DNA from 3 places in the Kitasatospora sp. NPDC086791 genome. Region 2 is predicted to be linked to each of the others. Evidence: riboswitches for the same ligand, from Rfam matches in the RefSeq annotation. Region 2 holds a riboswitch; each other region holds the start of a gene.
What was found. Region 2 has a riboswitch for cobalamin ahead of AB0Q99_RS16305 (cobalamin biosynthesis protein). Riboswitches for the same ligand answer to the same signal wherever they lie in the genome.
Positions count from the first base shown of each region.

Region 1 (4,373 bases), on a different contig from region 2:
GGTCAGCGGGCCGGCACGGTGCGCAGGTACTCGGCCAGGGCGCCGATCGCGGCCGGGTTGCGCGGGCTCTCCACCAGGTCGACGTAGTCCAGCACGAAGATCCGGCCGTTCCTGATCGCGGAGACGCCGGCCAGCGGCGGGAAGGACGTGAGGAACCTCCGCTTCTCCTCGGCGTCCGGGGTCGCGTAGTCGTTGATCACGATCACCTCGGGGTCGCGCTCCACCACGCTCTCCCAGCCGGCGGTGACCCAGGTGTCGGCGAGGTCGCCCATGATGTTGGTCCCGCCGGCTTTGGCGATGATCTGGTGCGCGGCGGCGAACTTCCCGGCGGTGTACGGCTTGTCCTGCCCGCTGTCGTACAGGAAGACGGACGGGCGGCGCCCGGGCTGCGGGACGGCGGCGATCCGGGCCCTGGAGTCGGCGATCAGCCGGTCGGCGCGGTCCTTGACGTCGAAGATCTCGCCGAGGTTGGCCAGGTCGGTGTAGAGCGCGTCCAGCGGGTCCATCACGCCGCGCTCGCCGCCCCTGCCGCTGCGGCAGGACTCGCTGAGCACGTAGGAGTCGAGGCCGAGGGCCTTGAAGGCCTGCGGGGTGACGCCGCTGCCCTCGTCGAAGCCGTAGTGCCAGCCCGCCAGGACCAGGTCGGCCCGGGCGTCCAGCGCGATCTCCTTGGTGAGTGCCTTCTTGGAGAGCCAGGCGGTCTGCTGGTAGCCGTCCTTCCACGGCACCTGGTCGACCTTGCCCTTGTCGTCGGGCATGACGTAGCCGGCCATCCGGTCGGCGAGACCGAGCGAGAGCATCAGCTCGGTGATGTTGACGTCGTTGGTGACCACCCGGGCGGGCTTCCGCGCGAAGGTCAGCCGGTCGCCGCAGTTCTCGACGGTCACCGGGTAGTGGGCGGAGCCGCCGGCGGTCTCCTTCGGGGCGATCTCCGCACCGCAGGCGGTGAGCCCGAGGGCGAGCAGGGCGGTGGTGGCAACGGCCTTGGTGCGCACGGTGGTTCCTTCGGTGGTTCAGGCTCCGGGGGAGCGGTCGAGCGGGGCGGAAGGGTCGAGGCGGTCGAACAGCAACTGGACGGCGCCGGTCCCCGGGTGCCGGACCGGGGTGGCCCGGACGCCGAACACCTCGGCCAGCAGGGCGGGCCGGAGCACCTCGCGGGGCGGCCCGGAGGCGACGATCCGGCCGGCCCGCAGCACGTACAGCAGGTCGCAGTGGCCCGCCGCCAGGTTGAGGTCGTGCAGCGCGGTGAGCACCGTCGGACCGGCCTCGCGGGCCAGCGCCAGGACCTCCAACTGGTGGGCGATGTCCAGGTGGTTGGTGGGTTCGTCGAGCACCAGCAGGCGCGGTTCCTGGACCAGCGCGCGGGCGAACAGCACCCGCTGCTTCTCGCCCCCGGACAGGCTCAGGAAGCCCCGTTCGGCGAGGTGGCCGGCCCGGACCTTGCGCAGCGCCTCGGCGCAGCGCTCCCGGTCCCCGTCGGCCGGGGCGCCGAACCCGCGCCGGTGCGGCAGCCGGCCCATCGCGACCACCTCGGCCACCGTGAAGTCGAACTCGGCGGAGTGCTCCTGGGTCAGCGCGGCCACCCGGCGGGCGCTCGCGCGGGCGGAGAGCGCGTGCAGGTCGTCGCCGGCCAGCCGGACGGCGCCGCCGGCCGGCTTCAGCACCCGGTAGACGCAGCGCAGCAGGGTCGACTTGCCGCTGCCGTTCGGCCCGACGAGTCCGACCACCTGCCCGGCGGCCGCCGCCAGGCTCACCTCGTGGACCAGCCGGGCGCCGGCCAGCTCCACCGAGACGGTGTCGACGTCGAGGTCCTGGGCCGCCGTAGGGTCGGCGGGGCCGCTCGGTCCGGTCACGATCGGCCTCCGAAGGCGTGGCCGCGCCGGCGCATCATCAGCAGGAAGACGGGCACCCCGAGCACGGCGGTGAACACCCCCACGGGCAGTTCGGCGGGCGCCAGCAGGGTGCGGGAGGCGATGTCCACCCAGACCAGCAGCAGCGCCCCGGCGAGCGGCGCGACCAGCAGCACCCGGCGGTGCGCGGCGCCGACCAGCATCCGGGCCAGGTGCGGCACCAGCAGCCCGACGAACCCGATCGCCCCGCTGACCGCGACCACCGTGCCGGTGACGGCGGCGGTCACCACGAACAGCTCCCGGCGCAGCCGGTCCGGGTCCACGCCGAGCGCGGCGGAGGTCTCGTCCCCCATGGCGAGCCCGTCCAGCCGTCCGGCGGCGCAGCCGAGGTGGGCCAGGCCGGCCAGCACGGTGCCGGCGGCGATCGGCACCGAGCCCCAGGTGGCGCCGCCGAGGCTGCCGAGCAGCCACATCATGGCGCTCCGGGCGGCCTCGCCGCGGTCGGCGGCGAAGACCATCAGGGTGGTGGTGGCGGCGAAGCCGTGGGAGAGGGCGGTGCCGGTGAGCACCAGCCGCAGCGGGGTGAGCCCGTACGCGGTGCGGGCGGCGAGGTAGACCAGCGCCATCGCGACCAGCGCGGAGCCGAAGGCGGAGGCGGAGACCGCCCAGACCCCGAGCGAGGCGAAGGCGCCGAACAGCAGGACGGCGTTGGCGCCGACGGCCGCGCCGGAGGAGATGCCGAGGACGAAGGGGTCGGCGAGCGCGTTGCGCACCAGCGCCTGCACGGCGACCCCGGTGGCGGCGAGCCCGGCGCCGACCACGGCGGCCAGCACGGTGCGGGGCAGCCGGATCTCCCAGACGATGGCGTACGCGGCCGCCTCGTCCGCCTCCAGCCGACCGCCCGTCAGCCCGGCGCCCAGCAGCCGCAGCACGCGGGGGAGCCCGATCCCGGAGAAGCCGAAGGCGACCCCGCAGACCAGGGAGAGCAACAGGGCGGCGGCGAGGCCGACGGCGAGCGGGAGCGCGGGTATGCGGCGGTCGGGCGGGCCGACCGCGCCGTTCGCGGGTGCGCGGTTCACGGGTGCGCCTTGCCTCGGGCCGCGGGTGCGCCGGGGCGGGCGCGGGCCGGAGGCGTGCCGGGGCGCCGTTCCCCTCGCAGTCCGCGGCGAGTTGTCGGGAGGTCAGCGGCCGGGGGCGATCGGGCTGGCGCGGCCGCACCGCTGGGACGGGCCGTGCTCACCGTTGCGGGTCAGCGCCGGATTCACACCGGACTTCCCCCTCGGACGCCCTGGCAGCATAACAGCCACTCAGGGCAGGCAACCCTTACCGGTCTCACCCCGCACGTTCGCTCCGGACGCGAACGCACGACCGCCCCCGTCCGGCGGTGCGGACGGGGGCGGTCGGGTGGCGACGCGTCAGGCTCAGGCCTGCTTGGTCTCCCAGAAGATCTTGTCGACCTCGGCGATCAGGTCCAGCAGGGCCTGGCCGGTGGCCGGGTCGGTGGACGCCTTGGCGGCCGAGGCGGCCTTCAGGGTGTCGTTGATCAGCTGGTGCAGCTGCGGGTACTTCTCGAAGTGCGGGGCCTTGAAGTAGTCGCTCCACAGCACCGAGATGTGGTGCTTGACGGCCTCGGCGCGCTGCTCCTTGATGATGACGGCGCGGGCGCGGAAGTGCGGGTCCTCGTTGGCCTGGTACTTCTCCTGGGTGGCCTTGACGGACTCGGCCTCGATCCGGGCCTGCGCCGGGTCGTACACGCCACAGGGCAGGTCACAGTGGGCGTGAGCGGTGGCACGCGGTGCAAACAGACGAGAGAACATGGGAGTCCTTCCTTAGATCGTCTTCCCGCGCCCGAGATTACCCTTCCGCCCGCGCGGTTTCGCGATCGGGCGGTGGGCCTAGGGCAAAAGACGGACCCGGAACCGGGGTAATCCGGGCATCGGGCAGGTGGCGGCCCGTACGGCAGACTGGGGGCCGGCGGTGCGGGAGGAGGAGTCGTGGCGCGGAGCGCGGAACCGGAGGGCCGGGCCCGGAGCGGCGTGCTGCCGTTCGGGCTGGTCGACGTGGCGGGCCGGTCGATGGTCCCGACCCTGTACGAGGGCGACCGGCTGCTGGTCCGCTACGGCGCGCCGATCCGACCGGGGGCCGTGGTGCTCTTCCGGCACCCCTTCCAGCAGGACCTGCTGGTGCTGAAGCGGGCCGTCGAGCGGAGGCCCGGCGGCTGGTGGCTGCTGTCCGACAACCGCCCGGTGGACAGCGACAGCCGCAGCTACGGCGCGGTCCCGGACGAGCTGGTGCTCGGCCGGGCGCTGCTGCGGCTGCGCCCGAGCCCGGCCTGGCTGGCGCCGGGGCGCCGGCTGGAGCGGCTGCTGCTCACCCCGCGGCTGGCCCGGGTGCCGGGCCTGGCCCGCCGCCTCGGCGTCCGGGTCGAGGAGCTCTAGCCGGTTCCGGCGTTGAGCGCCGCCTCCGCCTCCTGGCGCTTGCGGGCCCGGTAGGCGGCGACGTTGGCCCGGGTCGCGCAGCGGT
Region 1 covers NZ_JBFBOC010000003.1:162,074-166,446, reverse strand. The annotation lists gene AB0Q99_RS07735 (ABC transporter substrate-binding protein) at 3-995, opposite strand; gene AB0Q99_RS07730 (ABC transporter ATP-binding protein) at 1,014-1,853, opposite strand; gene AB0Q99_RS07725 (iron ABC transporter permease) at 1,850-2,929, opposite strand; cobalamin riboswitch at 3,022-3,170, opposite strand; gene sodN (superoxide dismutase, Ni) at 3,272-3,667, opposite strand; gene sodX (nickel-type superoxide dismutase maturation protease) at 3,845-4,288, shown strand; gene AB0Q99_RS07710 (CGNR zinc finger domain-containing protein) at 4,285-4,373, opposite strand, start outside.
Region 1: it holds a riboswitch for cobalamin, as region 2 does, so the genes downstream of both, AB0Q99_RS07725 (iron ABC transporter permease) here and AB0Q99_RS16305 (cobalamin biosynthesis protein) in region 2, are expected to answer to the same signal.

Region 2 (4,373 bases):
CTCGCCCTCCTCCGGGTTCATCGTGCCGACCAGCAGGAACCGGGCCGCGTGCCGCACCGACACGCCCTCGCGCTCGACGTACGAGCGGCCCATCGCGGCGGCGTCCAGCAGCAGGTCCACCACGTGGTCCTGGAGGAGGTTGACCTCGTCGATGTAGAGCACGCCGCGGTGCGCCTTGGCGAGCAGTCCGGGCTCGTACGCCTTGACGCCCTCGGCCAGCGCGCGCTCCAGGTCGAGCGAGCCGACGATCCGGTCCTCGGCCACGCCGACCGGCAACTCGACGAGCTGGGAGAGCCGTTGGTGGCTCCCGGCGGCCGCCTCGTGCGGCCCGTCCGGGCACTGCGGGTCGGGCGCGGACGGGTCGCAGGCGAAGCGGCAGCCGTCCACGGCGGCGATGGACGGCAGCAGGCCGGCCAGCGCGCGCACCATGGTGGACTTCGCGGTGCCCTTCTCGCCGCGCACCAGCACGCCGCCCACGGCCGGGGAGACCGCGTTCAGCAGCAGCCCGAGCCGCAGGTCGGCCATGCCGACGATCGCGGTGAACGGATAGCGGACCTCAGTCATGCGTCACTCCCAGGTGCCCCGGGCGCCAGGAACGGCAGCGATCCGGCCGCCGGCACCCCGCCCTCGATCAGCTTCCACAGCGCGTCGGTGTCCGCGTGCTCCTCGATCAGGTCGCCCAGCCGGTCCAGCCGGGCCTCGCGCGCCGCGGCGAACGAGGTGTCCGGCGCCGGGACGAACGCCCGGCCGGACAACTCGGCGACCTCGCGCAGGAGTTCACGGCGGAAGCCGTCGTTCTCCAGCACTCCGTGCCAGGTCGTGCCCCAGACCGGGCCGACCCGGCAGCCGTCCAGGCCCTGCCCCCGGCCGTCGGAGACGAACGGCTCCCCGCCCTCCACGGTCACCACCCCGTGGTGGATCTCGTAGCCCTCGACCCGGTGCCCGGCGGCCTCGCCGACCGGCCGCGCCAGCACCTTCCCGGTGCCGAAGCGCACCTGCGTCGGCAGCAGGCCGAGCCCCTCGACGGCGCCCGCCCTGGACTCCACCTCGTCGACGATCCCGCGCGCCAGCATCTGGTAGCCGCCGCACACCCCGAGGACCGGCAGTCCGGCGGCCGCCCGCGCCTTCAGCGCCGGCTCCAGGCCGCGCTCGCGCAGCCAGGCGAGGTCCGCCACGGTGGCCCGGGTCCCGGGCAGCACCACCAGGTCGGCGTCGGCCAGTTCCTCCGGCCGGGTGGCCCAGCGCACCAGCACGCCCGGTTCCTGCGCCAGCGCGTCCAGGTCGGTGAAGTTGGACAGCCGGGGGAAGCGCACCACGGCGACCCGCAGCACGTCCGCGCCGAGCGGCCCGCGCCCGTCCACCCGGTCCACCACGGTCGACAGGTCCAGCGAGTCCTCGGCGTCCAGCCAGAGCCCGGGCAGCATCGGCAGGGTGCCCAGCACCGGACGGCCGGTCAGCCCGTGCAGCATCTCCAGCCCGGGCGCCAGCAGCCGCGCGTCGCCGCGGAACTTGTTGACGAACCAGCCCGCCACGTGCCGCTGGTCCTCCGCCGACAGCAGCGCCAGCGTCCCGTACATCGCCGCGAACACGCCGCCGCGGTCGATGTCCCCGACGACCACCACCGGCAGCCCGGCGGCCGTCGCCAGGCCCATGTTGGCGATGTCGCGGTCGCGCAGGTTGATCTCGGCGGGCGAGCCGGCGCCCTCGCAGACGACCACCTCGTAGCGGCGGCGCAGATCGGCCAGGCACTCCAGGGCCCGCTCCAGCAGGACGGGCTTGCGCTCGCGGTAGTCCAGCGCGCCCACCTCGGCGACCGGCCGGCCCAGCAGCACCACCTGGCTGCGGCCGTCCGCGCCGGGCTTCAGCAGCACCGGGTTCATCGCCGCCTCCGGCTCGACCCGGGCGGCCTGCGCCTGCATCGCCTGCGCGCGGCCGATCTCGGCGCCGTCCGCGGTGACGAAGGAGTTCAGCGACATGTTCTGCGCCTTGAACGGCGCGACCCGGACCCCTTGACGGGCCAGCCAGCGGCAGATGCCGGCCGTCACCACGCTCTTGCCCGCGTCCGAGGTCGTCCCCGCGACCAGCAGCGCGTTCGTCATGCCCTTCCCCTCTTCCCCAGGAGCGCGCGCAGCAGGACGTGCCCCGCGACCGTCGTACCCAGCGCCAGCGCACCCACCCGCCGGGAGAGTGCGCAGGCCCGCTCGATGTCGTCCACCGTCACCGGCCGCAGCTCCGCGCCCAGCACCGGCCGGTGCTCCACGCGTTCGCCGTACCGCAGCGTTCCGCCCAGCCGCACGCCGACGGCGCCGGCGAACGCCGACTCCGCCTGACCCGCGTTCGGACTCGGGTGCGCGGAGCCGTCGCGCCGCCAGACCCGCCAGGCCGTCCGGGGCTGCGGGGCGGCGGCGACCGTCAGCAGCGCCGTGAGCCGGGCGCCCGGCCAGCCGGCCAGGTCGTCCAGCCGGGCCGAGGCCCAGCCGAACCGGAGGTGGCGCGGTGAGCGGTGGCCCACCATGGCGTCCAGGGTGTTCACCGCGCGGAAGGCCAGCAGCCCGGGCGTGCCCGCGAGGGCGCCCCAGGTCAGCGCGTTCACCACGGCGTCGGCGGTGTTCTCGGCCACCGACTCGACCACCGCGCGGGCGATCTGCTGCTCGTCCAGCGCGCTCGGGTCCCGCCCGCACAGGTGCGGCAGCCGTTCCCGCGCGGCCCGCAGGTCGCCGTCCTTCAGCGCGCGGCCGACGGTACGGGCCTCCCGGGTCAGCGAGGTGCCGCCGAGCACCGTCCAGGTCGCGGCCGCCGCCAGCGCCGCCCGGCCCAGCGGGCGCCGGCCCACCGTACGGTCCAGGGCGAGCGCGCCCGCCGCGACCGCGCCCACGCACAGCGCCGTGTACCCGGCCCCGGCGGCCCGGTCGTCGCGCCACAGCCGCCGCTCCAGCCGGGTCGCGGCACTGCCGAAGGCGGCCACCGGGTGGCCCCGGCGCGGATCGCCGTAGCGGGCGTCGGCGGCGTGGCCCGCGACGGCGCCCAGCGCGAACCAGGCGGCGCGGGCGAGCGGACGCCCGGTCAGGGCGCGGTGGGTCATCGGCCGCACGTCAGGAGGCGGAGTGCCGGAAGGCTCCGCGCCGGAAGGCCGGGCCCGGGCAGAGCGTGCGCCGGAAGGCCGTGCACGGGACGGCCGCTCGGGGTCCGGCGGGGCGGGGCAGCCTGCATCGCGTGCGTGTCCTCACTCAGGGTCCGCGCCCTGGATCGACGTAGCGGGGGCGAGAGTCTCCTGGCTTCCGGGTCGGACGCACCTCCGGAGCCTTCCAGCGGCTTCTGACGGCCCGCCGTGGCCCCTCCCGGCCGTCGGCGGGCAAGGAGGGAATTCCGAGTGTGCTCCCCGGTGACAGTGGCGGGACCGCGCCGGACTCGCACCGGCTTCCTCTCCATGCCTCCGATTGGCCCCAGGATCCCATCACGCGGCCGAACCGGGAGTCAACCGAGGTCACGGAGGGGTTGGTCACACGCGACACCGGCTGACGGCCCGTGGGGTCACCCGGCGCGGCACCGCCCCGGCGCCCGGCCGCTCCGTGCGTCCGGGCGCCGGGGCCGCGCCCCGGTCCGCCCCCGCCGCGCGGTGGCACGCGCCGCGGGGAGGGTGACCCGGACGGGCCAGCCCGGTGGCCGGGCGGGCGGGGCGCCGGTGGACTGGTGTACGACCACCGTCCGGTCCGAGACCAACAGAGCGGGGAACGATATGCGCTGGGGAACCGCTGCCGTCGTGGCGGCCGCCGCCGTCGGAGCCGGTGCCGCCGTCCTGGTGATCGGCCGCCGGGCCTCCGAGCGGATGGTCCGTCCGGTGACCGTCGTCCAGGAGTCCGGGCCGGTCCTGGTCCGCAGTCTCGGCGCCGGGTGGATCACCTTCACCAGCAGCCCCGAGAGCCTGAACCCCGGTCGCTGGGCGGTCGAGTGGGAGGACGGCGGTCACGCCGTCGTCGAGGAGGTCCTGCACAGCGACGAGCAGGGCGTCACCCGTCGGCTGGTCCGCGCCGACCGGGGCACCCTCGCTCCCGGCACCGCGGTCCGTTTCACCCCCCGCGTCCACCTCGGCGACCCCACCCGGGCCCTCGGCCTCGCCTACACCGAGACCGCCGCGGACGGCGAGCTCGGCGCCCTCCCCGCCTGGTACCTGGACGGCAAACGCGGCACCTGGGTGATCCTGGTGCACGGCCCGGAGGCGGACCGCCAGCAGACCCTCCCGGTGCTGCCCGTCCTCGACCGCCTCACCCTGCCCGCCCTGGCCGTCACCTACCGCGGCGACGAGGGCGCCCCCGCCTCCCCGGACGGGTACAGCCACTTCGGCGAGACCGAGTGGCGCGACGTCGAGGCGGCGG
Region 2 covers NZ_JBFBOC010000010.1:48,635-53,007, reverse strand. The annotation lists gene AB0Q99_RS16315 (putative cobaltochelatase) at 1-564, opposite strand, end outside; gene AB0Q99_RS16310 (cobyric acid synthase) at 561-2,099, opposite strand; gene AB0Q99_RS16305 (cobalamin biosynthesis protein) at 2,096-3,082, opposite strand; cobalamin riboswitch at 3,265-3,425, opposite strand; gene AB0Q99_RS16300 (prolyl oligopeptidase family serine peptidase) at 3,737-4,373, shown strand, end outside.

Region 3 (4,373 bases), on a different contig from region 2:
AGCGCCGCAGGCTGACCTCGGTGCCCTCGCTCTCGCCCTCGACGTCGTACGCGGTGGGCCCGTCGGTGGTGCCGGGGCGTGGGACGGGCTTGGGGTAGGGCGGCAGGACCGGTTCCTCCCCGGGTTCGTCCAGGCCCTCCAGGAAGGAGTAGAGCAGCGGGCGCAGCAGTTCGGCGGACCGGCCGCGCCGGCTGAGCGAGCGCTCGGTGAGCGGGCGCAGGTCGGCCGGGTCCTGGTCGTGCAGGGCCAGGGCGAGCTGGGCGGCGAGGTCGCCGTCGGGGTCGAGCACCGGGGCGGTCTGGCCGAAGGCGTAGCCGGGGGAGCGCGGGTCGAGTTCGGCGGCGCCGGTGGCGACCAGCACGGTGGGCCGTTCCAGCGCGGCGCCGTAGACGGAGACCGAGCCGTGGTCGCCGATCAGGCAGTCGGCGGCGACCAGGGCGGCCTGCCAGCCCTGGTGCGGCGGGATCAGCCGCAGGCCCATCCGGCGGGCGGTGTCGAGCAGTGCCTCGGGGTCGTGCCGGCTCCAGATGTTGGGGTGCAGGACGAGGGCGACGGTGTACTCGTCGGCGGGCAGCCGGCGGACCAGGCGCCGGGGCAGGTCGGGGCGGCGGCCGAATAACGAGTGCTCGCTCCAGGTCGAGTTGACGACGACGAGCCGTCGGCCGTCGACGGCGCCGAGCGCGGCGCGGTAGGCGTCGCGGGAGCGCCGGCTGCGCAGCATCCGGTCGAAGCACGGATCGCCGACGACCCGGGCGACGTCCAGCGCCTCGGGGCAGGAGGTCCGCAGGCGGTCCAGCTGTTCGGGGTGGGAGAGGCCGAGGACGTCGACGAACACCCGTCCGCGGTGGGTGAGTTCGTTGCGGGAGAGGCCGGCGGAGCTGACCGTGTCGCCGGTGGACTCGGCCACCAGGCGGTTGTAGCCGGCGCCGTGCGGGAGGACGACGAGCCGGGCGTCCAGGCGGTGCATGGAGGAGTGGACGGCGCAGGCGACGGCCAGGTCGAAGCGGTGCCGGACGGCGTCCTCCCAGTCCAGCACGGTGAAGCCGGGCAGGCCGTGCAGGTACTCGTCCAGGGCGCGGTCGGCGAAGGCGGAGCCGGGGTTGACGGTGAAGTACCGGGCGATGCCGTCCGGGTTCAGCAGGGTGAGGACGTCCAGGACGCGGGTGGCCGAGGTGAGGGTGCGGGCGACCGCCAGCACGCGGGCACTGACCGGTCGGGTGTTCCAGCGGTCGGCGGGCCAGGCGTGGGGGTGGGACGGCACGCCATGATCGTACTCATCCGGGGTGCGGCCCGGGAGGGGTGTTCCCCGAGTGTCGGTCAGCCCGCGGCGGCGGTGGGCTCGTGGTGCTCGGCGGCGGCGCACTCGTCCAGGAGGGGGCGCATGGCCTCGTCCACGAGCCGGTAGCGCACCACACGTCCGTCCTTGTCGCCGGTGACCACCCCGGCCGTGCGGAGCAGCCGCAGGGCCTGGGAGACGGCGGGGTCGCGCATGCCGGTGGCGACCGCGAGGTCGGTGACGGCGAGCGGGCCGGCCCGGTGCAGGGCGAGCAGCAGGGCGAGCCGGCCGGGGTCGGCGAGCAGGGAGAAGCGCTCGGACCAGGACCGGACGTGCGCGGTGTCGCCGATCGCGGCGATGGCCTCGCAGACCCGGTGCCCGTCGATGGTGCGGTGGCCCGCGCGGTCGGCCGGTACGAGATGCATGCGGACATTCTTGCAGGCGGGGGCCTGTGATCCTGAACACCTGCGCAGGTGCGCAGCCTTGCATGGGTCGGGGCGGGACCCCTACCGTGTAGCCCGCCGTGGTGCTCGGGAAGACCGGTGACGGACCCTCAGGGGTCCGGATTCCGGAGCGGCCCTCGCCACTGTGATCGGGTCATTCCTTCGCCCGCGACGGAATGCGGTCCGTGTCCACGACGCCACTGGGTGCCTCGCGCCCCCGGGAAGGCGGACCCGGATGTCCCGTAAGCCAGGAGACCGGCCACGGCACTTCACGAAGTGATTCCACGAGGTGTTGGAGCGTGATCCGGAGATGACCCTGCCCGAAACCGCCGCCGCGAACGCGAAAGCGGTCCCGTCAGTGCTGCCCACCTTCCGGTGGAGACGCGAGGACACCGTCCGTACGGCCGGGTTGATGGGGGTGATCCTGGCCATGCACGTGGTGGCCTTCGGGACCCTGATCTTCCTGGTGGCGCCGGAACGGTACGCGGTCGGAACCCAGGTCTTCGGGGTGGGCCTGGGCATCACCGCCTACACCCTCGGCATGCGGCACGCGTTCGACGCCGACCACATCGCGGTGATCGACAACACCACCCGCAAGTTGATGGCGGACGGCAAGCGGCCGGTCTCGGTGGGCTTCTGGTTCGCCCTCGGGCACTCCTCGATGGTGGTCCTGATGGCGGCCCTGGTGGCGGGCGGCGCGCAGCTGGCCAACACGCTGATGGACGACGAGTCGACCACCCACAAGTGGCTCGGCGTGGTCGGGACGACCACCTCCGGCGTGTTCCTCTACCTGATCGGCGCGCTCAACCTGGCGGCGCTGCTCGGCATCGTCAAGGTGTTCCGGGCGATGCGGGCCGGGCAGTACGACGAGGCGGAGCTGGAGGCGCACCTCGACTCGCGGGGCTTCATGGCCCGGGTGCTGAACCGGGCGACCCGCTCGATCACCCGGCCCGGGCAGATGTTCCCGGTCGGCATGGTGCTGGGCCTGGGCTTCGACACCGCAACCGAGGTCACCCTGATGGTGATGGCGGGTTCGGGCGCGGCCTCCGGGCTGCCCTGGTACGCGATCGTCTGCCTGCCGCTGCTGTTCGCGGCCGGGATGAGCCTGTTCGACACCCTGGACGGGACGTTCATGAACTTCGCCTACCAGTGGGCCTTCGCCAACCCGGTGCGCAAGGTGTACTACAACCTGACCATCACGGGGCTGTCGATCGCGGTGGCCTTCATCATCGGCACCATCGAGCTGGTCGGCGTGCTGCACGAGAAGTTCGACCTGACCGACCCGGTGAGCGGCTGGATCGCGGACATCTCGCTGGACAACGTCGGCTACGCGATCGCCGGGCTGTTCGTGGTGGTCTGGGCGGTGGCGATCGGGTACTGGAAGCTCGCCGAGGTCGAGAAGCGCTGGACGCCCGAGGAGGCGTGAGCCGACGGGCCGCCGAACGGCGCCTCCCCGCCCGGGAAGGCGCCGTTCCGTGCGTGCGTGGTCAGCGCTCCTCGCGGAAGTCGACGTGCCGGCCCGCGACCGGGTCGTACTTGCGCAGGACCAGCCGGTCCGGATCGTTGCGGCGGTTCTTGCGCGTCACGTACGTGAAGCCGGTTCCGGCGGTGGAGCGGAGCTTGATGACGGGGCGCAGTTCGCTGCGGGCCATGGGGTGTCCTCCTGGTGCGTCGGGGCTGTGGCGTGCCGGATCGAGACCGTACACCGAAATGGAAGTCATTTTCATCTGGTGTAACGTGAGCTCCGTCCCGCCCATTCCCGGACGCCAGGGAGCGCCCATGTCCGCCCGCTGCCAACTCACCGGCCGGCGACCCGGCTTCGGCAACGCGATCTCGCACTCGCACCGCCGCACCGGCCGCCGCTTCGACCCCAACATCCAGCGCAAGCGCTACTGGCTGCCCGGCGAAGGCCGGTACGTCCGGCTCGCGCTGAGCGCCAAGGGCATCCGCACCGTCGACGTGATCGGCATCGAAGCCGCCGTCGCCCGCATCCGGGCCCGGGGGGAGAAGGTCTGATGGCCAAGCAGAGCAAGATCGCCAAGAACGAGCGGCGCCGCGCCGTCGTCGCCCGCTACGCCGAGCGTCGGGCCGCACTCAAGCGGATCATCGTCCACCCCGGCACCGGCCCGGCCGAACGCGCCGCCGCGCAGGCCGAACTCGCCCGCCAGCCGCGCGATGCCGGCGCGACCCGGATCCGCAACCGCGACGCGGTGGACGGCCGCCCCCGCGGCTACCTGCGGGCCTTCGGCCTCTCCCGGATCAACCTGCGCACCCACGCCCACGCCGGCCACCTGCCGGGCGTCCGCAAGGCCGGCTGGTGAGCGCCCCGGCCGCCCACCCGGAGGGGATCAAGCTGCCGGTGGTCGTCGTCGCCGGGCTGCACGCCGACGAACGCCGCGCCGCCGTCGAGGAACTGGCCGCCGCCGCGGTGGACGCCGTGGTGCTCCGGCACGACCTGCGGGACGCCGCGCGCGGCGTCGTCCACCGCGAACTGCGGGACGCCGGAGGAGCGTTCGACGAGGACGACGTACCGCTGTCGAACGACTGCCCGTGCTGCGCCCTGCGCGAGGACCTGCTGCCCCGGCTGCTGGAGATCGCCGACGAGGGCCGGTACGGGCTCGCGATCGTCGAACTGTGGGGCGGCAGCGATCCGC
Region 3 covers NZ_JBFBOC010000001.1:866,615-870,987, reverse strand. The annotation lists gene AB0Q99_RS03940 (hypothetical protein) at 1-1,261, opposite strand, end outside; gene AB0Q99_RS03935 (metalloregulator ArsR/SmtB family transcription factor) at 1,318-1,701, opposite strand; cobalamin riboswitch at 1,784-1,998, shown strand; gene AB0Q99_RS03930 (HoxN/HupN/NixA family nickel/cobalt transporter) at 2,030-3,145, shown strand; gene rpmG (50S ribosomal protein L33) at 3,207-3,371, opposite strand; gene rpmB (50S ribosomal protein L28) at 3,499-3,735, shown strand; gene rpsN (30S ribosomal protein S14) at 3,735-4,040, shown strand; gene AB0Q99_RS03910 (GTP-binding protein) at 4,037-4,373, shown strand, end outside.
Region 3: it holds a riboswitch for cobalamin, as region 2 does, so the genes downstream of both, AB0Q99_RS03930 (HoxN/HupN/NixA family nickel/cobalt transporter) here and AB0Q99_RS16305 (cobalamin biosynthesis protein) in region 2, are expected to answer to the same signal.